DNA from 4 places in the Methylobacterium sp. Leaf88 genome. Region 1 is predicted to be linked to each of the others. Evidence: riboswitches for the same ligand, from Rfam matches in the RefSeq annotation. Region 1 holds a riboswitch; each other region holds the start of a gene.

Evidence for each region. A riboswitch is a leader RNA that binds a small molecule or an ion and turns the genes downstream of it on or off. The one in region 1 is predicted to bind cobalamin.
Region 2: another riboswitch for cobalamin. It lies ahead of ASF20_RS10010 (TonB-dependent receptor); the one in region 1 lies ahead of ASF20_RS14225 (TonB-dependent siderophore receptor).
Region 3: another riboswitch for cobalamin. It lies ahead of ASF20_RS15065 (CbtB-domain containing protein); the one in region 1 lies ahead of ASF20_RS14225 (TonB-dependent siderophore receptor).
Region 4: another riboswitch for cobalamin. It lies ahead of ASF20_RS06285 (TonB-dependent siderophore receptor); the one in region 1 lies ahead of ASF20_RS14225 (TonB-dependent siderophore receptor).

The regions. Positions count from the first base shown of each region.
Region 1 is NZ_LMMK01000022.1:182,099-187,846, forward strand. It holds gene ASF20_RS14225 (TonB-dependent siderophore receptor) at 1-1,236, opposite strand, end outside; cobalamin riboswitch at 1,458-1,668, opposite strand; gene ASF20_RS14230 (hypothetical protein) at 2,137-2,367, opposite strand; gene ASF20_RS14235 (PQQ-dependent methanol/ethanol family dehydrogenase) at 2,536-4,299, opposite strand; gene ASF20_RS14240 (transporter substrate-binding domain-containing protein) at 4,502-5,386, opposite strand; gene pedF (cytochrome c-550 PedF) at 5,401-5,748, opposite strand, start outside.
Region 2 is NZ_LMMK01000012.1:782,441-788,188, forward strand. It holds gene ASF20_RS10000 (PepSY domain-containing protein) at 1-1,215, opposite strand, end outside; gene ASF20_RS10005 (hypothetical protein) at 1,259-1,660, opposite strand; gene ASF20_RS10010 (TonB-dependent receptor) at 1,699-3,867, opposite strand; cobalamin riboswitch at 3,975-4,177, opposite strand; gene ASF20_RS10015 (hypothetical protein) at 4,254-4,565, opposite strand; gene ASF20_RS10020 (FdhF/YdeP family oxidoreductase) at 4,873-5,748, shown strand, end outside.
Region 3 is NZ_LMMK01000024.1:154,083-159,830, forward strand. It holds gene cobW (cobalamin biosynthesis protein CobW) at 1-656, opposite strand, end outside; gene ASF20_RS15055 (DUF1636 domain-containing protein) at 653-1,093, opposite strand; gene ASF20_RS15060 (CbtA family protein) at 1,086-1,856, opposite strand; gene ASF20_RS15065 (CbtB-domain containing protein) at 1,884-2,060, opposite strand; cobalamin riboswitch at 2,098-2,291, opposite strand; gene cobU (bifunctional adenosylcobinamide kinase/adenosylcobinamide-phosphate guanylyltransferase) at 2,377-2,910, shown strand; gene cobO (cob(I)yrinic acid a,c-diamide adenosyltransferase) at 2,907-3,506, shown strand; gene ASF20_RS15080 (hypothetical protein) at 3,506-4,222, shown strand; gene ASF20_RS15085 (cobyric acid synthase) at 4,219-5,673, shown strand; gene ASF20_RS24170 (hypothetical protein) at 5,741-5,748, shown strand, end outside.
Region 4 is NZ_LMMK01000011.1:84,045-89,792, reverse strand. It holds gene ASF20_RS06295 (transcriptional regulator) at 738-1,058, shown strand; gene ASF20_RS06290 (DUF2934 domain-containing protein) at 1,092-1,280, opposite strand; cobalamin riboswitch at 1,452-1,668, shown strand; gene ASF20_RS06285 (TonB-dependent siderophore receptor) at 2,115-4,229, shown strand; gene ASF20_RS06280 (peptidase) at 4,229-5,662, shown strand.

The DNA.
Region 1 (5,748 bases):
GATGGTGAGCGGCGGGAGGGCCTGGCCGTAGCGCGGATCGTAGATGTCGAGGCTGTAGGGGCTCTGGCGGAAGTTCGAGCGGTCGTAGACCACGCGGCTGTCGGTGCTCTCGCGCTCGAAGCCGAGAAGCAGGGTATGACCGAGATCGCCGGTGGCGAAGCGCCCCACCACCTCGGCCTGACCGATGGCGGTATCCCAGCGGTAATCGCGAAAATTCCGGTCGCGCAGGACGGTGCGGTTGTCGGCGGCGAGGCCACGGACCTCCGCCGATTCCCCGACCAGCGAGCCGGTGTTGAAGTGGGTGGCCAGCCGCATCTGCCAATCGGCGTTGAAGCGATGCTCGACGCGCACCTGCATGGTGTCCGAACTCTGGTCGGTGCTCTGCCCCGGCTCGCCGAGGAAGCGGGAGATCGGCAGGAAGCCGAGTTGCTTGTTGATCGCGATCACGCCCCGGTCGACCACGATGCGGTTGCGCAGGAACTCGGTCTCGACGGTAATTTTCGTGTCCGGCGTGATCTGCCAGCTCACGACGGGAGCTACGAGGAGCCGGTCGCCATCCACGAAATCGCGGAAGCTGTTCTGGCGTCCGCCCGCGAAGTTGAAGCGGTAGAGGAGCGTGCCGTCCTCGTTGAGTGCGCCGCCGGCATCCACCGTGCCGCGGAACTGCTCGAACGAGCCCCACAGGCCGCCCATCTCGACGAAGCGCTCGGCGGTCGGCTGCTTGGTGACGAAGTTGACGAGGCCGCCCGGGTCGCTGCGCCCGAACAGGCCGCCGCCGGGACCCTTCAGGACCTCGATCCGCTCGACGTTCTGGGTGTCGGGCGGCGGCGGCGAGCCCCGGTTGATCGGGAAGCCGTTGCGGTAGAGTTCCGAGGTCGTCGTGCCGCGGATGGCGTAGCTGAACACCGTCAGGCCGCCGAAATTGTTCTGCTGGGCGACGCCGGGCGTGTAGTTGAAGACGCGGTCGACGCGGGTGGCAGCGAGATCCGTGATGACCTCGCGTGGCGCGACGGTGACGACCTGGGGCACGTCGCGCTGAGGCGTGTCGGTCTTCGTGCTGCTCACCGCCCGGTCGGCCCGGTAACTCGGGGTCGGACCGATCAGGCCGATACCTGGGTTGGGACCAGCACCAGCGACGGTCGGGGCACCTCTGCCATCCCCTTCCACGGAGAGCTCCTCCAGCGTGACGGCCTCCTGCGCCCGTGCCTCCAAGGTGGGTGAAACCGTCGAGAGGATCGCGGCAAGGGCGCAACGCGATCCCCGGCGTTCGGGTCTCCAGCGGCGCTTGGTGGATGCGGGCGGGTTCGGGATCGGGGCCGTCGCGGTGGGCAGGCTCGGACGAAGGGGCACCGGTGCGCTCAAGGTTGTCGAGCGACGGCCGAGCGGGTGCCCTCACAGGATCGGCCGCGTCAGCAGCCGAGCCCGCTCATGCGCTCCGCCGGGACACCCCGCCCGAGAGACGTATCGTGGTGCAAGGCAGGTCTCCTGGCTCGCGGGTCATTGCCCTCGCCTCAGCCTTCCCGGTGCGACGCACCAGTGACCATGAACGGAAAGGGCTCGCCGCTGACAGTTGCGGGGGCAGCTTCGGAAGCACTCTTGCGAGCACCCCGAATTCCCTCTTAGCCCGCGAGCCGACGGCCCGCAGGAACCTTGACGGTCAGACATTCGCTGGGCGCCGCCGCATAGTCAATCGAGGGAACGCCATTTTCCGCAACATTGTAACATTGCATCGGCATGGTTCCGGATGGTTGTGCGTCGTCAGATGATTTGGGACGGTCTGCGGTGTTCAGGAGCGGAGGCTCTGGTCCATCTGGGGTGAGAGGTTAGGCAGCCTGTGCCTGGTGGTGCAACTGGCCGATGCCCGATGGCCTCCACGATAGGCTGCTTAAGAACGTCTTCCGATCGAAAGCAGCCGGACCGCATTTCACCCGTCCCGGTCATAGACCGGACCGGCGGATCTCGACCCAACCCAGTCGTTCAAGCGCCTTCGTGCGGCTCCCGTAAGCGGACGTGTAATCCACCTCTACTCTATCAGGGATGCGCCCTTTGCAAATACACAGTCAGCTCTCGCGGTGTCTCAATTTCGACGTTCAAATTCTTCGTCGCGGGTGAGCGAGGTCATGTCGCGCCTGCCTGTCATTGCGCCAGCGTACGCAGCTCCCCGCGGGCGAGTCCGATGAGGGTCCGGGCGAGCAGCCATCCGATCACCGCCGTCGCGAGCGCGAGCAGGCAGACGGCGAGGAGGTCGATCGCCGGGCCCGGCCGCGCCGTCGCGATCCGCAGGGCCGCGACGGATGCTGCGGCGAGGGGGAAGCTCACGCCCCACCACGACACGCGGAACGGGCAGCTCCACTCGAAGCGGGCGATATGGTCAAGGCATGAGAAAGCTCCGGGATGCCTGCGGTTGTTGAGATACCGCCGACATTCCGGAGCTCGGGCGCGCCAAACCCTCGAGCGAAGGCCGGCACGCTTTCAGAAAATTCGGGAGTCATCGGTCGGGCGATGGCCGGAGCCACCGTCCGATGACGGCTCCGTTCAGCGCGTGGCGACGGTCTTGGGCAGCTTGAAGGCCCAGAAGCTTCCACCCTGGTTGATTCCGGCGGTGGATTTCGCCACTTCGCCACCCCACAGCGGCACGGCCCCGCCCCAGCCGGCGGCGACGCCGACCCATTGCTCCCCGTCCTGCTCCCAGGTGATCGGCGACGCGACGACGCCGGTGCCGACCTGGAACTTCCAGACTTCCTCACCGGTCTTGGCGTCGAAGGCCTTCAGGAAGCCCTCCGGGGTTCCCGTGAAGACGAGGTTGCCCGCCGTGGTCAGCACGCCGGCCCAGAGCGGCGCCTTGTTCTTGTATTCCCACACCGTCTTGCCGGAGGCCGGGTCGATGGCCTTGAGCGAGCCGATATGATCCTCGAAGACCGGCTTGATCGTGAAGCCAGCGCCGAGATATGCCGCGCCCTTCTTGTACGAGACCGGCTCGTTCCAGATGTCCATGCCCCACTCGTTCGATGGAACGTAGAACAGCTTGGTGTCGGGACTGTAGGCGACCGGCATCCAATTCTTGCCACCGAGGAAGCTTGGCACCGCGAAGACGGACTTGCCCTTCTTGCCGTCCTCGGACTTTGCCGGGTCGCCCGGGCGGAAGGCGTCGTCGTAGATCGGGCGGCCCTTCTCGTCGATGCCCTTCGCCCAGTTGATCTTGTTCACGAACGGGGTAGCCGAGATGAACTTCCCGTTGGTCCGGTCGAGGACGTAGAAGAAGCCGTTCCGGTCGGCGGTGCCGCCGGCCTTCACGGTCTTGCCGTCCTTCTGCATGTCGAACGGCACGAACTCGTTGACGCCGTCGAAGTCCCAGCCGTCATGCGGTGTGGTCTGGAAGCCCCACACGATCTCGCCGTTGTCCGGATTGATGGCGAGCCGCGAGGCGGTCCATTTGTTGTCGCCCGGGCGCAGCGCCGAGTTCCAGGGGCCGGGGTTGCCGGTGCCGAAATAGACGAGGTTGCTCTCGGGATCGTAGGTGCCGCCGAGCCAGGTCGCGCCGCCGCCGAACTTCCAGGTGTCGCCCGGCCAAGTCTCGTTGACCTGGCCGGTCATGGTCGAGGGCTTGCCGTTGAGTTCGCCCATGTGACCCTCGATGACGGGCCGCTTCCACACCACTTCGCCGGTCTCGGCATCGCGCGCCTCGACCCGGCCGATGACGCCGAACTCGCCGCCGGACACGCCCGTGATGATCTTGCCCTTCACGATGATCGGCGCGGCGGTGTAGCTGTAGCCAGCCTTGAAGTCGTCGATGTCCTTGCGCCAGACCACCTTGCCGGTCTTCTGGTCGAGCGCCACGAGCTTGGCGTCGAGGGTACCGAAATAGACCTTGTCCTTATAAAGAGCGGCACCGCGGTTCACCACGTCGCAACAGGGCAGGATGCCCTCCGGCAGGCGGGCGTTGTATTCCCACAGCTTGTCGCCGGTGCGCGAGTCGATGGCGTACATGCGCGAATACGATCCGGTGACGTAGAGCACGCCGTCCTTGACCAGCGCCTGGCTCTCCTGGCCACGCTGCTTCTCGCCACCGAACGAGAAGGAATAGGCCGGCACCAGGCCCTTGATGTTGTCGCGATTGAGCGTCTTGAGAGGGCTGAAGCGCTGGGCCTGCGGCCCGAGACCGTAGGTAACGACGTCGCCAGTGGTCTTCGCGTCGTTGAGGATGTCCTGTTCGGTGACTTCGGCGAGTGCCGGCAAGGTCAGGTTGACGCAAAGGGCAGTGACGCCCACCGCCGCCAGGAACTGGTCGCGTATTCTCATGGCATTTCCTCCGCTCAAGGCCGGGCCCGGTTCTCCGTGACCCACTGGGTTTCGCCGTCTCGATGTGTTGGGAAGGCGCCCCTTGATGTCGAAGCTAGAGAAGTTCTCAGAGGATTCTTATTGGCCATTGGTCGAATAGCCGTCGGGTGCCGGGACTGAGGATGAGGTCTTGGCTTTCGGTCCTCGACGATGCTCGGTCGGCTCAATAGCCTTGCGGCGCGGAGTAGGTGACGCCGTAGGCGTCGCAGATCGCCTTGAGGCGCCCCTCGGTCGCCAAGGCCGCCAGAGCATCGCCCACCGCGTAGGCGAGGTCGCGAGAATCGCTGCGGACCGCCCCGCCCAGATCCCATCGGGTCCGGACGATGCCCGGCATGGGCACCTCGACCACGGGATTGTTCTCCCGCGAGGCGCCGGCGCCCGAGAGCGCTGCCTCGATGCCGGCGCGCGTGCCAGCAAGGATTGGCGCCTCGCCCGCGAGATACGCTTTCGCCGCCTCGTCGAAGCTGCGGTAGTGCTTCACGCCGGCGCGATACCGCCCGCCCTCGGCGTTCATCACGAGGCTGTCGGACGCGCTCATCCCCTCGACGGCGACGGCATGGCCTTCCAAGTCGCGCACACCCTCGAATCCCTCGATCCGGTCACGATGATAGGCGAAGGCGAGGCGCTGCTCGAAATACGGCGTCGTCAGGAAAATCTGCTCGTTGCGCGTGGCCAGCACCCGGTCGTGAGGCACATGCAGCATCAGGTCGGCCAGGGGTGTGCCTGCGAGGTCGCCGCGCCACAGATTGAGACGGAAATCGCCGTCGACGGTCTCGCCTGCATCCACCACACGCAGATCGAGGCGCAGCTTCAGGCGATCGGCGATGGCGCGGGCGAGGTCCACATCGATACCGCGGGGGGCGGCTTCGCCCTCCCCCGAGAACGGCACGTTGTCGCCGTAGACGGCGACCCTGAGAACGCCCGAGGCCGTCACCTCGTCGAGGGGCCGCGCGATTGCCGGCCGCCCGGTGGCCAGGCAGGTCGCGCTGAAGAGGGCGGCCAGGACGAGGTGGCGCGTCCGGGCGAACGGATCAGCGAGACGCCGCATCGCAGGATACCCTCTCATTCCTCGTGCTTCGATTCGATATAGGTGCGGATCGCCCACAGGGCCTCTTGTGAGAGCACGCCTTCGAAGGCCGGCATCTTCGTCATGCCATTGATGATCGCGCCGTGACGCACGCGCTCGACGAAGTATTCATCGCCTTCCTTGCCAACCGGAAGGTAGCGCAGATCGGGTGCCAGGCCGCCGGAGATGACCTGGAGACCGTGGCAGCGGGCGCAGTTCTGATTGAAGCCCGAATCGCCGATGGCGATCGCCTTGGCGTTGCCCCGATATGGATTCTCCTCCTTCCAGCCTTCCCCGAGGGGCGCGAGGCCTGCGGTGTCGACGGGTTGCGGCTGGACGTCGCC
Region 2 (5,748 bases), on a different contig from region 1:
GCGACCGGCGGGGCGCCGCTTCCACCACATCGTCGCGGCGGTCACGGCGAGCAGGATGGTCGCCAGGCAGAAGGCCAGCATCGCGAACTGATTGGCTCGACCCCAGTGCTCGCCCTTGTGGAGGCCGATGCCGTACTGAATGGCGCGGGCGACCCCGCCAAGGTCCGCGAACCGGACGTCGACCAGCGGCGTGCCGGTGTACTGGTCGAGGGAGATCATCCGCTGCCCCGTCACGTCCTTCGGGTAGGCGGCCGCGGCGTAGACGCCGGTCTCCCCCGACGGCAGGGAGACCTCGAAGCCGCGCGGCATCCCGAGGGCTTGCAGGATGTCGACGGCGCGCGCGAGCCCGATGGTGGGGGTGGCGGCCGGCTGCGAGGTCGGAAGCGGAGCGTCCTCCATGGCCCATCCGGTGGTGGTGAGCATCTCCCGCATGGGCACGGTCGACACGGGCTTGTTGGCCCAGAGGGCGCTGGGCTGCCCGACGCCGGCCGCGTTGGACCAGCTGCGCAGGTGCTGGCCCCACCAGGCCGACCAGGGCAGCCCGGTCAGGGCGAGGAAGAAGATTCCGGCCCCGGCGACCAGGCCGGTGACGGCGTGCAGGTCGCGCCACCACACGCGCCTGCGGGGTGTGCCGCGGAGGCGCACGACCCCGCCGCCCTGCTGGCGCGGCCACCAGAGATAGAGGCCCGTCAGAACCAGGATGATCGTGAACCCGGCCACGACCTCGATGAGTCCGTTGGCCACCGGTCCGAAGTAGGCGAGGCTGTGCAGGCCTCGCACCACCATCATGAACTCGTCGTCCCGGGCGACCCGGTCCAGCACCGAGCCGTCGTATGGGTTGAGGTAGACCAGGATCCTGCGGGATCCCTCGGCCATCGTCACGACCGCGGAGGCGGACGGATCGGCGGGCTCGGTCAACGAGACCGGTACGGCGGTCGGCACGGCCTCGGAGGCGTTGAACAGCAGGACGTCCACACCCACGGGCGGGCTCGCCTGCACGGCGACCCTTGTCCGGTACGCGAACAGGGTCGCGTTGACCTCGTCCTTGAACAGGTAGAGCGAGCCGGTGACCGAGAGCAGGATCAGGACGGGCAGGCAGAGCAGGCCGGCGTAGAAGTGCCAGCGCCAGACGGCGCGATAGACGGCATCCTGCATCGGGTGGGCAGAAACGACGGCGCGGAAGGCCGTCGCGTCACCCTGGAGGGACTGAGACATGGTTGGGGGTCCGGCACGGAGCGATCTGGGACAAACGGATCGATCAGGCGGTCGGCGGACCTCGGGGACTGACGGATGGATCGGGCGGCGCCCGTGCGGTTCCCGGGTCTCCGGTCCGCCAGGCGCGGAGCACCGCATCGCCGGGCGACCAGCGCACGGCGACGAAGGCGAGAACCAGAACGGGCACCATGACGGCTTGCACCAGGGTGCAGCACGAATGCCGACAGGGCAGTGCCGCGTCCGTCGGAGCGTCCGTTCCGGCGTGTTCGGCACAGATGATGGTGTTGAAGCTCAGCTGGGGCACGGGCGCCATGGAACCCAGCAACGCCTGCAGGCAAAGCGCGTAGAGGACGGTCAGGGCGATGACCGCACGGCAGAATCCCCAATCTGGCCGCCAAGCACGCATGACAGCCGCGTAAGCTGTGGTTCCACGCTTCGTCAACATGGCAAAGTCATCTCACAGACTTTCACCCGGCATGTGACCTAGAACCGCCCCGCCAGGGTCAGACGTACCGCCGTCGGCTCGACGGGGTGGAAGTGCCGGTCCGCGACGCCGTCCGCCGCCTCGCCGGGCAAACGGGAGGTGTAGAAGTAGGTGATCTGGTCGGCCTGGGCGTTGGTCAGGTTCAACACGTCGAGGGACAGGCTGATTCCGTTGTCGAAGTTGTAGCCGACCCGCCCGTTGACCAGCGCCGTCGGGCGCGAGCGCACCGAATTGTCCTCGATCAGCGGCCGCGGCCCGAAGTAGCGCAGGCGCATCGCTCCGAACCAGCCCGGCCCCTCGCCGAAGGTGAACCCGGCCGAGGCGATGGTGGTGGGCGCCTCCGGGACTCGGTTGCCGACGGGGTCGCGGTCCGCGAAGCGGGCATTCGTCACCGTCAGGTCCCCCTCCAGGGAGAGCCAGGGCGTCACCGCGTAGCGGTTGGTCCATTCGACGCCGAAGCGGCGGGTGGGACGGCTCGGCTCGGTGGTGCCGCTGTCGCCCTGGAACAGGTTCTCGGAGGCGAAGTCGAGCTGGAACAGCGTCACCGCCGTCTCCAGCCCGGCGAGGCTGCGGTTGCGCAGGCCGATCTCCGAGCCCGTCGAAGGCACGAGGAAGGGCGAGCGGCTGATGTTGAAGAGCGGGCTCGCCGGATCCACCGTGGCGGTGACGCCGCGGGCATCGTTCGAGTGGAAGCCGCCCCCGTAATTCACGAACACCTCGGTGTCGAACCAGGGTCCCAGCACGAGGCCGAGCTTCGGGTTGACGATCCCGTCCCGGGCCGTGCCGGAATTGGCCGGGGTGTCCGAGCGGACATCGGCGGAGAACCCGTCGGCGCGCACGCCGACGCTGGTGCGCAGCCAGTCGGTCCAGCGCATCCGGCTCTCGACGTAGAGGGCCGCGCTCGCCTCCAGCACCCGGTCATCGAGCACGGTCGAGCGGGTTTGCCGCGCCGTGGTGTTGAACAGGCCGACCCGGATGGCGTCGGTGCGGGTCTGGAGGCCGATCTCGTTCTCCGCGGCCAAGCCGAACAGGGTGCCCTCGACGGTGTGGCTGACCTCGCCGCCGCCGAGCACCCGGCTGTCGCGCTGGCGGAACTGATCGCCGTTCACCGGATCGTTGAGGAAGTAGGTGAAGTCGTTGAACAGGTTCATGCCGTAGCGGATGACGTAGCCGCTCGCCCGGGTGATGCCGGCGTCGCTCGTCCGGCTCCAGCGGCCCGAGAGGGAGAAACGGCCGGTGTCGCCACCGTCCGTGGGATTCAGGGAGCCGAAGCGGCCGATGATCCCCTCCGCCACGGCGCGCTCCGGGATCTGGTTGGTGGCGTTCCACTTGGCCCAGTAGGCCATGCCCGTCAGCGCGAAGCCGTCGAGGGCCGTGCCCTGGCTGTAGCGGACGACGGCGTTCAGCTTGGCGAGGCGGTCGGGCACGTCCCAGGGGCCGTCATAGGTCTGGGCCTCGCCGGCCACGAGCAGGTGGCCTTCGCCGAGGGGCGCGGAGGCGATGCTGAGGGCGCGCTTGTAGCCGAAGCTGCCGAGCGACGTCAGCGCGAGGTTGCGCGCGACCGTGTCGAGATAGTCGATCCGCACCGAGCCGGCAGAGGCGAAGTCGCCGTCGCGGACGAAGTAGGGTCCCTTGTGGAATTCGACCGCGCCGACGAGTTCCGGGATCAGGAAATTCAGGTCGGCATAGCCCTGGCCGTGGGCGTGGGTGCGCATGTTCACCGGCATGCCGTCCACGTGAAGCGCGATGTCGGTGCCGTGGTCGAGGTTGAACCCGCGCAGGAAGAACTGGTTGGCCTTCCCCTCCCCGGAATGCTGGGTGACGATGAGGCCGGGCACGCTCTCGAGCGCCTCGCCGGGCCGGGTGATCGGCCGGCTGTTCAGTGCCGCCCCCGAGATCACGCCGGCGCTCGCCGCATCGACGCTGCGGAGGCCGCCGCCGATGCCGGTGACGCCGCCGACGAATCCCGCATGGGCGGCTGGCCCGCGGCCACCGCTGGCCGGGGCCTCGGCGGTCACGGACAATTCGGCGAGGTCCGCCTGCGCAGTCTCGGCGAACGCGTCCGGAATCCCGGCGCCGTAGGGCAGGAAACCGGCGCAGGCGCCGAGGAGCCAGGATCGGGCGGTGGGCCGTGAACGGGGAAACGAGCGAAAACGGGAGGACGACATGGGACCTCGGGCGACGTCTGTGGCACGTCACCGCGAACGAGGCCGGCCCGGATGCCGCACGGCATCCGCCCCGACACCCACCAGGACACCCCGCCCGATGCGTTTCGCGTGTGACCACGACTGACGGCAGGTCTCCTGGCTCGCGGGTCACCGCCCTCTCATCGTCTTCCCAGATGTCGAGACACCCAGTGACGTGCTGATGAGGAACTCGCCGCTTACAGTTGCGGGGGCAGCCGCGGCGTTGGAGCAAAACTCCTCACCGCGTTCCCTTTTGATCCTCCGGGGAGGAACCGTCCGACGCCAGGAAGCCCGACACGCGGTGACGGCGTCAATGGCCGCGCGGGGTTTTCGGGCCGGTGTGCCCGGCAGGCGACAGGCGTCGGGCGTCAGGGTCGGTCATCCGGTTTCCGCGCCGGCGCGCGCCGGTGGCCCGTGCCGGCTAGGACGGCGCCACCGGCCGCGAGGCCGAGGAGGATCCATTTCAGGGGAAGGCGCTCCGCGCCCTCGCTGCGCTGGGGCGCGGTCACCATGTGGCCCGGCGGAAGCTCCACGCCGGGCTTGCCGTAGGCCTGCGCGTCGGCGATCTGCTCGGCCGACACGGCCCATTCGGCGCCCATCTGCCGATCGTGCGCCATCACCGCGAGGCCGACCGCGAGGCCGACGGCCGCCGCCGCGAAGATCCTCACCGGCGTCCGCATCTCCCACGCTCCCATCTACCCCGCTTTCCAGCGGCCGATCCGGCCCGAGGGTTAGGCGATCGACCCGCCCTCCGCCAGGGACCGGGGCCGGAGAGGAAGGTCCCGATTGTCCGCATTGCGGCCTGGAACGGTTTTAACCCGGTCTTCATCGGCTCTGCAAAAAACGCATGGGACCCCTAACGGCATGACTGGCCTGCGTTTTCGCGCGATTGAGCGCACGCTGTGCATCGCGATATCGCTGAGGCGAGACTGCTCCGCTTCGCGGCCGATCGTCGGCCATGCGAGCCCTGCCCCTCAGGACCCCGTCATGGATCATCCGGTCGCGACCCCGAAGCGCTCCTCCGCGGCTGGCGGCTGGGGGGCCCTGAAAAGTTGCGGCAAGCACCTGCTGGGAAGCCGGGCACCCCTGTCGGGTGCGCGCGCCATGCTGAAGGCCAACCAGCCCGACGGCTTCGACTGTCCCGGCTGCGCCTGGGGCGATCCGGCGCACGGGTCCTCGTTCGAGTTCTGCGAGAACGGCGTGAAGGCGGTGTCCTGGGAGGCCACCGACAAGCGCACGCCGCCGAAGTTCTTCGCCAAGCACACCGTGAGCGCGCTGCGCGGCTGGACCGACTACGCCCTGGAGGGCGAGGGCCGCCTGACGCATCCGATGCGCTACGACGCGGCCAGCGACCGCTACGTCGCCACGACCTGGGACGCCGCGTTCGCGGAAATCGGCGCCACCCTGCGCGGGCTCGACCACCCGGACCAGGCCGAGTTCTACACCTCGGGCCGCGCCTCGAACGAAGCCGCCTACGTCTACCAGCTCTTCGCCCGGCACTACGGCACCAACAACTTCCCCGACTGCTCCAACATGTGCCACGAGGCCAGCGGCATCGCCCTCCAGGCGGCCATCGGCGTCGGCAAGGGTACCGTGCTGCTGGAGGATTTCGAGAAAGCCGACGCGATCTTCGTCGTCGGGCAGAACCCCGGCACCAACCATCCGCGCATGCTCGGCGACCTGCGGCGGGCGGCCCAGCGCGGCGCGAAGGTCGTGGTGTTCAATCCCGTGCGCGAGCGCGGGCTGGAGCGCTTCGCCGACCCGCAGAACACCGTGGAGATGCTGCGCGGCGCCAGCGCGCCGGTGGCGAGCCACTACTACCAGCCACGCCTCGGCGGCGACATGGCGGCGTTCCGGGGCATC
Region 3 (5,748 bases), on a different contig from region 1:
AGGCGGCCGTGCTCGGCCTCCACCATCTTCACCGCGCGGGGCAGGTGTTCGGTGACCTCGGCCCGGACCTTGGCGCGCCCGGCCTCGTCGAGGAGGTCGGCCTTGTTCATCACCACGAGGTCGGCGCAGAGGAGCTGGTCCTCGAACACCTCCTCGAGGGGATTGTCGTGGTCGACGCTGGCGTCGTCCGCGCGCTGGGCGGCGAGCGCCGCCGGATCGTCGGCGAAGAAGCCGGCAGCCACGGCCGGGCCGTCGATGACCGCGACCACGCCGTCCACCGTCACCCGCGAGCGGATCGCCGGCCACTGGAAGGCCTGGACCAGGGGTTTGGGCAGGGCGAGGCCCGAGGTCTCGATCAGGATGTGCTCGGGCGGATCGGCCCGGTCGAGGAGCTTGTTCAGGGCCGGCACGAAATCGTCGGCCACGGTGCAGCAGATGCAGCCGTTGGCGAGCTCGACGATGTCCTCGTCGCCGCAGCCCTCGATGCCGCAGGCGGCCAGGAACGAGCCGTCGAAGCCGATGTCGCCGAACTCGTTGACGATGATGGCGAGGCGCCGGCCGTTCGCGTTCTCCACGAGGTGGCGCACCAGGGTGGTCTTGCCGGCCCCGAGGAAGCCCGTGACGATGGTGCAGGGGATCTTGGCGACGAGGGTCATTCGGCGGCGTCCGGAAGGGGGGGCGCCGCGACGGGCGGCGGGAATGGGGGAAGGCGGGCGACGACGCCCTTGCGGAATTCCTGCGGCCGGGCCTTCCACGGCACGATGCCGTCCGGCGTCGCGGCATAGAGCGCCACGCCGTCCAGGATGGTGCCGGCCGACGCGACCGGGTCCAGATCGCCGTAGATGTAGGTCCAGCGGCCTTGCGAGGCCACCGCCACCGTGCAGGGGCGCTTGCAAACCGAGAGGCATTCGACGCTCTCGACCGTGATGCCCGGGTGGCCGCCGGCGCTCACGGCGTCCTGAAGCGCGGCGAGCAGGCGGGCGCCCGCCCGCGGCTCCGAGGCGTCGCCGGCCGTCCGGCAGGTGGCGCAGACGTAGAGGGTGACGGCGGCGTGGTCCGTGTCAGGCCGCGGGTCGGGCATGTGGTCAGGCATGGGTCGGCCGCGCGTGGGTCGGCCGGGTCTTGCCGAACAGCCCCCAGGCCCAGCCATAGGCCAACCCGATCACCGCCCAGAACACGAAGGCGATGCCCAGCGAGCGCGCCGCGAACTGCGCGGCGTAGGAGGCCGGCAGGTTCGAGGCGGCGTGGCTCGCCTCCGGCGCACCCGCGAGATGGGGCGCGACGAGGAGCACGATGCCGCCCGCGATGGTGACCGGCGCCCGCCGGATCGCGATGAGGTAGAGCCCCATGGCGGTGGCCGCGGCGGTCATCACCCACCAGAACTGGCGGTCGGCCAGCGGCGCGGCCTCCATCCCGGGGAGTTCCGGCGCGAGGCCGAGGGCGGGGGCCAGCGCCACCGCGAGGAAGCCGCCGATGGCGAAGCGCAGGCCGGTCTCGGGGCTGGGCTCGCGGTTGCAGGCCAGGAGCACGGCACCGAGCAGGAACGCGTAGCCGACGCCGCCCACCAGGGTGGCGAGCGCGGTGAAGGCCATGCGCGGCAGGCCGGGGCCGGGCTGCCAGTCGGGCGCGACCTCGCCGCCCGCCACCGAGGGATCCTTGGTGCCGTGATCGTGACCGCCATGGACGCGGACGATCAGCGAGGCGGGGGTCGGCCGAACGGGGGCGGCGGAGGCCTGCGTCTCGTAGCGCTCGGCCGCGATGATGAGCGGCGAGGTGAGCGCGAGCTGCAGGCCCGTCGCGACGACGGCCGCGAGGAAGCCGGCGACCAGGGCCGCCGACACGAGCCGGATGATCATGGGATTGTCTGCCTTAAGCGGAGACGCTCAGTGGCAGGGGAAGTTCTGGCTGTGGCGGAAGTCGTGCGCCGCGTTGTGCAGCGCCATCGCGGGGGCGAAGCCTGCCATGAACACGAGGCCGAGGCCGAGGAAGGCGGCCACAAGCACGGCGCCGAGGCGCTCGTTGGTGCGGGTGCCGGTCAGGACGAGGGTGTTGGTCGACATCGGGTTCATCTCCTGGCCGCCCCGCCGGCGGCCGTCAAGCATCGAGCGGGAGGACGGCAGGTCTCCTGGCTCGCGGGTCGCTGGTCCTGCCGCCTTCCCGGATCGCTCCAGTGGCTGATGGCAGTCCCGTCTCCGCTCACAGTTGCGGGGGCAGCTGCGGTTTCGAGGTCGCCCCCTCACCGCATTCCCTTTTCACCCCGTCGCCGGGGCACCGTCCGATCCACGCTTCTACGCGGTTGCCGATCCGCTGACAACGCGGCCCGGATCGGATTCCCGCCTTTGACCCGGGACCTCGATTTCGGGCACAGCAGGCCGCATGCCGCATCCTCCACCCAGACTGACCCTCGTGCTCGGCGGCGCGCGCTCCGGCAAGAGCGCCCATGCCGAGGGGCTGATCGAGGCGCAGCCTCGGCCCTGGCTCTACCTCGCCACCGCCCAGGCCTGGGACGACGAGATGCGCGAGCGCATCGCGCTCCACCGCGCCCGCCGCCCGGACGGCTGGATCACGCAGGACGTGCCGCTCGCCCTGCCCGAGGCGGTCGCCGCCGCGACCGGGCCGGTGCTGGTCGATTGCCTCACCCTCTGGCTCACCAACCTGATCCTGGCGGAGGCCGACGTGCACGCCGCCACCGCCGCGCTGCTCGCGGCCTGCGCGGCGGCCCCCGGCCCGGTGGTCCTGGTGGGCAACGAGGTCGGCCTCGGGATCGTGCCGGACAACGCGCTGGCCCGCCGTTTCCGCGATGCGGCGGGGCGCCTGCACCAGCGCCTCGCGGCCCAGGCGGACCGCGTCGTCCTCACGGTGGCGGGCCTGCCCCTGATCGTGAAACCCCAACCCGGAGCCACCCCATGACCGACGCCGACCGCCATCGCGAAAAGATGGAGAAGCGCAAGGCCGTCCAGGATGCCGAGGTGGCGGAGAAGACGATCGAGAAGGGGCTCCTCATCGTCAACACCGGGCCGGGGAAGGGCAAGACCACGGCGGCCCTCGGGCTGATGCTGCGGGCGCTGGGCCACGGCTGGCGCGTCGGCGTGGTGCAGTTCATCAAGGGTGCCTGGGACACCGGCGAGAAGCACGCCCTCACGGCCTTCGGCGACCGGATCGACTGGCACACCCTCGGCGAGGGCTTCACCTGGGAAACCCAGGACAAGGCCCGCGACATCGCCGCCGCCGAGCACGCCTGGGCCAAGGCCCTCGACCTCATGGCCGATCCGACGATCCGCCTCGTGGTACTGGACGAGCTCAACATCGCCCTGCGCTACGACTACCTGGATCTCGAGGCCGTGGTGGCGGCCTTCCGGGCGCGCCGACCGGACCTCCACGTCGTGGTCACCGGCCGCAACGCCAAGCCGGCCCTGATCGAGGCCGCCGACCTCGTCACCGAGATGGCGGTCGTGAAGCATCACTTCGCCGCCGGGGTGAAGGCGCAGGTGGGCATCGAATTCTGATGCGCTTCGTCCTCGGCCCGGTCGGGCTCCTTGTCCTGTCGGGCATCCATCCGGCCTGCGCTGAAACCGCGCCGGCCTGGCCGGCCAGCTATCTCGGCCGCGTCGAGGCCCTGGCGGTGGTGGAGGGCCTGAACGCCCGGCTGCTCGCCAGCCGCTCCGCCACCGCGACCCTCGAAGGCTGGTGCGCCGAGCACGGTATGGCCGCGACGCCGCGGCTCGCGGCGAATCGGCAGCGCGGCGCGGACAAGCCCGCCTCGGAGGAGACGCGCCGGCGCCTGAATGCCGGCCCCGACACCGTCCTCCGCTACCGTCAGGTGCGGCTCGCCTGCGGCGACCACGTCCTGTCGGAGGCGGACAACTGGTACGTGCCCGAGCGCCTGACCCCGGAGATGAACCGCCTGCTCGAGACCACCGACACGCCGTTCGGCCGGGCGGTCCAGGCCCTCGGCACGACGCGGCAGACCATCGGGGCGGAACTCCTGTGGCAGCCCCTGCCGCAAGGGTGGGAGCAGGCGCCGCCCCCGGCGTCGACCTGCGGCGACCTCGCGATTCCCGACCATCTGTTCCGGCACCGGGCCGTGCTGTTCACGGCGGAGCGCGTGCCGTTCTCGGAGGTGGTCGAGACCTACGGGGCCGCCATCCTGGCCTTTCGTCGCGCCGCGCGGCCCGCCGATCCGGCCTGCGCCGCATCCCCGTCGGACGGCCCGCAGCCATGACCCGCGCCCTCATGATCCAGGGCACCGGCTCGGATGTCGGCAAGTCGCTGATCGTGACCGGGCTGTGCCGGGTCTTCGCGCGGCGCGGGCTCGCCGTGCGGCCCTTCAAGCCGCAGAACATGTCGAACAATGCCGCCGTCACCGCCGATGGCGGCGAGATCGGGCGGGCCCAGGCGTTGCAGGCGCGGGCGGCGGGGGTGGCGCTCTCGGTGCACATGAACCCGGTGTTGCTGAAGCCCCAGAGCGAGACCGGCAGCCAGGTCGTGGTCCAGGGCCGCATGGTCGGCACCGCCAGGGCGCGGGACTATCAGGCCTGGAAGCCGCGTCTCCTCGCCTCCGTGCTGGAGAGCTTCTCGTACCTGAAGGCGCAAGCCGACCTCGTGGTGGTGGAGGGGGCGGGCTCGGCGTCCGAGGTCAACCTGCGGGCCGGCGACATCGCCAATATGGGATTCGCCCGCGCCACCGGCACGCCGGTGATCCTGCTCGGCGACATCGACCGGGGCGGCGTCATCGCCAGCCTCGTGGGCACCAAGGCGGTGATCGACCCGGAGGACGCCGCGATGATCCGGGGCTTCCTCGTCAACCGCTTCCGCGGCGATCCCAGCCTGTTCGCCGACGGCATGGCCACCATCGCGCAGGCGACCGGCTGGCCGAGCTTCGGGCTGATCCCGCACTTTCCCGACGCAGCGCGCCTGCCGGCGGAGGACGCCCTCGGCCTCGCGGGCTCGGACTCCGGATCGGCCCGGCGCAGGGTCGTTGCCGTGCCGGTGCTGCCGCGCATCGCCAATTTCGACGACCTCGACCCGCTTCGGGCCGAGCCCGACGTGGCGGTGGTGCTGGTGCGCCCGGGCGAGCCGATCCCGGTGGCCGACCTCGTGCTCCTGCCGGGCTCGAAGACCACCATCGACGACCTCGACGCCTTTCGCGCGGAGGGCTGGGACATCGACCTGCGCGCCCATGTCCGGCGCGGCGGGCGGGTGCTCGGGCTGTGCGGCGGCTACCAGATGCTCGGCCGGCGCATCGACGACCCGCACGGCATCGAGGGTGCGCCCCGCTCCGTGCCGGGTCTCGGGCTCCTCGACGTCGAGACCGTGATGACGCCGGTGAAGCATCTGGCCGCCGTGACCGGCACGAGCCAGCCGGACGGCGTGCCGTTCTCGGGCTACGAGATGCATGTGGGCGACACCTCCGGGCCGGACACCGCGCGTCCGGCGATCCGGCTCGCGGACGGGCGCCTCGACGGCGCGGTCTCGGCCGACGGCCGCGTCACCGGCACCTACGTGCACGGCCTGTTCGCCGACGACCGCCAGCGGGGCGCCTGGCTCGGTCGCCTGGGGGCGGCCCCGAGCGGGCTGGCCTACGAGGCCGGCATCGAGGCGGTACTCGACCGGCTCGCGGATCATTGCGAGGCGCATGTCGCCTGCGACGCGCTGCTCGCCCTGGCCTCGTAGCGTCCCGACGGTTTTAGGCTTGGCGCCGGAACGCCTGCCTCACGACGGGTGCGGCGAGGAAGCCTCCATGATCCC
Region 4 (5,748 bases), on a different contig from region 1:
GCGCACGGCCTGGCTTGCGGCAGCTCCGAGCGAGGCAAAACAGATCAGAAGCATTTGCGCACCAACGACACCGGGAGCCAGACTACCTAGGTATTGAGAGGACACAAGCGGAAATAAACAGCACTTTTGTGCTTTGCACAATTTCAGCTGCACTGCGGTCGTTAGTCCATTATCAACCTTAGCACTCCGTGAGCGACCCAACAGAGGAAGACGACCCAGGCTAGAGCCAGTCCGAACCCCAGCCCCAGGACCATGAGGGTCGAGACCCCGTGCCCGGCGCGGCCGAAGGCGGCCCGCCGCGGCGGGAACGCGGGCCCGTCGACACGCGGTTCGGGATCGTCGGTTTTCTCCGGCAACCGCTCGATGAAGAACCCGAAGGCGATCGCCGTCGCCCGCACGGGCCGTATCGCGCCCTAAGCCGTCGCTCAGCACCGACCGCGTCGCCCGCGCCCTCATGGCGCGCGGCACATCTGGTGCGGGCGCAGGCGACGCGGGAACGGAGCGTTCCCGAACGGGAAGTCCCGATCCACGGATCACGGCGCAGTCCGGGCTGTTTCCGACTAGCCCGGCGGCGCCGCCGGATCAGGCGCGTCGAACGGCGCCCCCGCCCGCGGCGTCGCGGCGGCGCCGGCCGGGCCTGCGCCTTCCGATCAGGCGCCCGGGTCCTGCTCTCCGAGGGATTTGCGGTACTGCCATGATCGCGCCCTCCCCATGCTGTCCGAGGAGGGATGTCCCACGTGTCTGCTCACCGCCAACGCCCGGATTCGGCGGGGGTGTCGGAACCGGGCCGGGAGGGCGGTCGCTTCCTGAAGCCCCTGCGCGCGGCGCGCGGCCTATGCCGGCGCCCGCTCGCCACTGTGGTCGGGGCCGAATACGACACCGTCCTCTCGCAGCTGGAGACCGGACGGGGACGGATCCCACCGAATTGCTACCGCGCCTGGGCGGCCGTCCGCGACGTCCCCGTCAAGGCCCTCGTCCGGGCCCCGATTCGCGTCGACGGCCCGTTCACCCACGCGATCCTGTTCGCGGACCACGACGCGGTGGCGGCGAGCGGCTGAGGCGACCCGCCCCCGAGCCCGTCCCCGGCGCCGTCAGGGACAGGCGGCGTCCTCCTGCGCCGGTGCGGCCGACTTCGGGGCGTTGCGGGCGCGCTCGGCCCGCAGCTCCCGCTCGGCCATCAGCCAGAACTCGACCTCGAACCCCTCGGGGCGGTGGTTGCGCTCCCAGATCTCATGGGCGCGCTCGCGGATCCGCTCGAACGTGATCCCATCCTCGGACATCGTGCTCTCTGCTCCTTCAGTCTCGGTCACAGCGTCACAGCCCGGTTCTCCCTGCGGGGCCAACGCTCCACGGCGGGATTTGTCCCCCGATGCGCACAAGGCTGCCCCGGTCGCCCCCTTCGCAGGGCAGGCTGCCGAACCCCGGGGGATTTGACGGCGGCGCCGGAAACGGCCTAGCTTACCCGCGACGGTTCCTCTTTAACGAGGATCAAAAGGGAACGCGGTGAGGGCGAGAGCCCGAGGCCGCGGCTGCCCCCGCAACTGTAAGCGGCGAGCTCCTCATCAACACGTCACTGGGTGAACGGTCCGTCAGGACCCGGGCCTGGGAAGACGATGGGAGGGCGGTGACCCGCGAGCCAGGAGACCTGCCGTCAGTCGTGGTCACACGCGAAACGCATCGGGCGGGGTGTCCTGGTGGGTGTCGGGGCGTTCGCTTGCCGCGAACGGGCCGACCTCTTCGCGGTGACGTGCCACTCCGCGCGACTCGTCGCGTCAGCCGTCCCGTCGATGCCCGTCCTCGCCCGCAAGTCTTGCTCCCGCATGCTCCCTCCGGCCGCCCCGCGCGGCCCGGTGACGGCTGGGCCGCGGACACGCCGGCCCCGGGCCCCGCTTGCCGATTGTAATGTTATAACATTCAGTCTAGCGGAGACGGCAGGTCGGCCCCGACCGATGCCCGCGCCCTTGTTCGGTTGCCCCATGTCCGGTTGCCCCACGTCCCGTTACCCTATGCCCGTCGCCCCCATCCCGTCCCGAACCGCGAACGCGCGCGGGTCGCGGCGAGGCCCGACCTTGCCGTCGCGACACGTCCTGCCCCTGGCGGCCCTGCTCGGCGGCCTGCTGCCGATCTCCGCCGAGGCCGAGACCCGGGAGGTCCCGCCAGCCGTCACCCTGGAGACCCTGGAGGTCGCGGGCTCCGGGCGGGGCGGCCCGGCGCCCGCCGAGGGGCTCAACCTGCGCAGCCCCGGCCGCAGCGCCAGCCGCCTCGGCCTGACGGCCCTGGAGACCCCCGCCAGCGTCGACGTGATCGCGGGCGAGACCACGCGGCTGCGCGGCCAGAACACGGTGGCGGAGGCCGTCACCCAGAACGCCACCGGCATCACCACGGTGGCGGCGCCGGGCAACGGCAACGGCGCCTTCACGGCCCGGGGCTTTTCCGGCCCGAACTCGATCCAGCAGCTCTACGACGGCACCCGCCTGTTCGTGGGCGCCGGCACCGTCACCTTCCCGTTCGACACCTGGAACGTCGAGCGCATCGAGGTGCTGCGCGGGCCGGCCTCCGTGCTCTACGGCGATGGCGCCATCGGCGGCGTGATCAATGTCGTCACCAAGAAGCCGGTCTTCACGCCCCTCAACGAGGCCCGCGCGGCGGTCGGCTCGGACGGTCTGGCGCGTCTGGCCCTGGATTCCGGCGGCCCGATCGGGGAGGCGCTCGCCTACCGCCTCAACATCAGCGGCAACCGCGCCGAGGGCTGGATCGCCCCGGACGGGAGTTTCCGCAACCTCGCGGTCTCGGGCGCCCTGACCCTGCAGGCGACGCCGGACCTCGCCGTCACCCTGAGCCATGATTTCGGCTATCAGGAGCCGGCCCGCTACTGGGGCACGCCCCTCGTCGACGGGCGCATCCGCGACGCCCTCCGGTTCAACAACTACAACGTCCGCGACGCCCAGATCCTCTGGACCGACAACTGGACGCAACTGCGCACCGAGTGGACGCCGAGCGCCGACGTCACGGTCCGCAACACCGCCTACCGGCTCCAGAGCCGGCGCCAGTGGCGGGACGTGGAGCAATACGCCTTCAACCGCGGCACCGGCCGGATCGACCGCTCCGACTACCTCGAGATCTACCACCAGCAGGAGCAGATCGGGAACCGCCTCGACGCCACCTTCCGCGGCACCCTGTTCGGCTTCCGCAACGAATTCCTGGCCGGGTTCGACGTGAACCACATCGCCTTCCGGCACACCAACAACTTCTATTTCGACACCACCACCAGCGTCGATCCCTTCGCCTACGACCCGGGCCTGTTCCCGGCCGAGGGCCGCGCCCGGCCCGCCTACGCCACCAGCACGCGCCAGGCCTCGGTCTTCGCCGAGAACCGCCTGATCCTGTCCGACCAGGTCTCGCTCCTGGCCGGCGTGCGCTACGACGCGCCGGTGCTGCAGCGGACCGACCTCGTCACCGGCAACACCTTCGACCGCGACTTTCGGGCGCTGAGCTACCGCTTCGGCGCCGTCTACAACCCGACGCCGCTGCTGGCCCTCTATGCCCAGTACGCCACCGCCACCGATCCGGTGGGCAGCCTGATCTCCCTGTCGCAGAGTCTCGCCAACTTCCGGCTCTCCACCGGCAAGCAGGTGGAGGTCGGCGCCAAGGGCGTGGCCTGGGACGGCCGGGCCGAGTGGACGCTGGCCGGCTACCGCATCGTCAAGGACAACCTGATCTCGGCGGTACCGGGCCAGCCGACGCTCTCGACCCAGGTCGGGCAGCAATCCTCCCTCGGCGTCGAGGCGGCCCTGAGCCTGCACCTCTCCGAGGCCTGGCGCATCGACGCCAACCTGGCGCTGCTGCATGCCCAGTACGACACCTTCGACCAGGCGGTCGGCGGGGCGGTGGTGTCCTATGCCGGGCGCCAGCCCATCGACGTGCCGGAGCGCGTCGGCAACCTCTGGGTCACTTACGCCTTCGCCCCGGCCTGGGAGGCCCGGGTCGGCCTGCAGCACGTGGGCGAGACCTTCAGCGACTTCGGCAACCAGGCGAAGCGCCCGGCCTACACCCTGGTCAATGCCGGGCTCGACCACCAGGTCACGCCGGATTCGCGCCTGTCGCTGCGCGCCTACAACCTGTTCGACACGATCTACGCGATCAGCGGCAACGCGGTGAACGGGGTCGGCACCAACTGGCTGCTGGGCCGGCCGCGCTCCGTCGAGGTCGCCTACAGCGTCCGGTTCTGATGCGGGCCTCTCCGAAACGGGCCTTCCTGAAGCCCCTGAAGCGCGGGCTGATCATCGGCCACCGCTGGCTCGGCATCGCCACGGGGCTGTTCCTCGCCGCCTGGGTGCTGTCGGGGCTGGTGATGCTCTACGTGGCGTTTCCGGCCCTGACGGAGGCCGAGCGCCTGTCCCGCCTCGCGCCCCTCGCCTGGGACCGGGTCCTCCTCGGCCCGGACGCGGCCCTGGCCCGGGCCGGGCTCGACCCGGCCCCCGGCGGCCTCAGCCTGTCCATGCGGGGCGGGGCGCCGGTCTATCAGGTCACCACCCGCGACGACGCCCGGCACGTGGTCTCGGCCGAGACCGGGCAGGCCCTGGGCGAGATCGACGGGGCGGCCGCCCGGGCGTCGTTCGGCGAGGGCGCCACCGTGCGGGCGGTGACCCGCGACCCATGGACGGTGCGCGACCGCTACGACCCGGTGCGCCCCTTCCACGTGGTGGCGCTCGGGGACGCGGCCAGCACCGAGCTCTACGTTTCGGCCCGCACGGGCGCGGTCGTCCTCGACACCACCCGCCGGGAGCGCCTGTGGAACTGGCTCGGGGCGATCCCGCACTGGTTCTACCCCACGCCCCTGCGGGCGCGGGGCGAGCTCTGGCGCGGCACCGTGCTGTGGGTCTCCGGCCTCGCCACCGCCGGGGTGCTGAGCGGCCTGGCCCTGGGGATCTGGCGCCTGCGCCTGCGCCGGCCCTACGCCGCGGGGGTGAGCCCCTATCGCGGCCTCGGGCGCTGGCACCACCTCCTCGGCACCCTCGGGGGCCTGAGCCTCCTCAGCTTCGTGGCGAGCGGCTGGCTCTCCATGAACCCGAACCACTGGTTCTCGCCCCGCACGCCCCCGGCGGCCCTGCAGGCGGCCTATGCCGGGCCCCCGGCCGCGGTCGGCCGCGCGGCCCTCGACGGCCTGGCGCGGCCGGGGATCGTCGAGGTCCGGTTCACGCAGGTCGGCGGCCGGCCCGTGCTGGTCGCCGCCGATGCCCGGGGCCGCCGGGTCGCGGTCCCGCCGCCCACGGAGGCGATCTTGCGCGCCGCAGCCGCCCGCGCCCTGCCGGAGGCCCGCATCGCCGCGACCGAGACGCTGACCGCCTACGACGCCTACTGGTATCCCCACCACGACACCCGGCCGCTGCCGGTGCTGCGGGTGCGCTTCGACGACCCGGCCGCGACCTGGCTCCACCTCGACCCCGAGACCGGCGCGCTCCTCGACCGCCTCGATGCCAGCGGCCGGCTCCAGCGCTGGCTGTTCGAGGCGCCCCACCGCCTGGACTTCGGAAACCTGTTCCAGGCCCGCCCGGCCTGGGACGCGGTGATGTGGCTCCTCAACGGCCTCGGCGCGACCATCGCCCTCTCGGGCGTGGTGCTGGGCTGGCGCCGCCTGCGGCGCAGGGCGCGGCTCGGGTAGGGGCGCCGCGCCCCCGCGACGCGATCATCGCCTCCGGATCTTCCACGCCCGCGCCGACATCCTCGCGCCCTGCTCTTGAAGCCCGG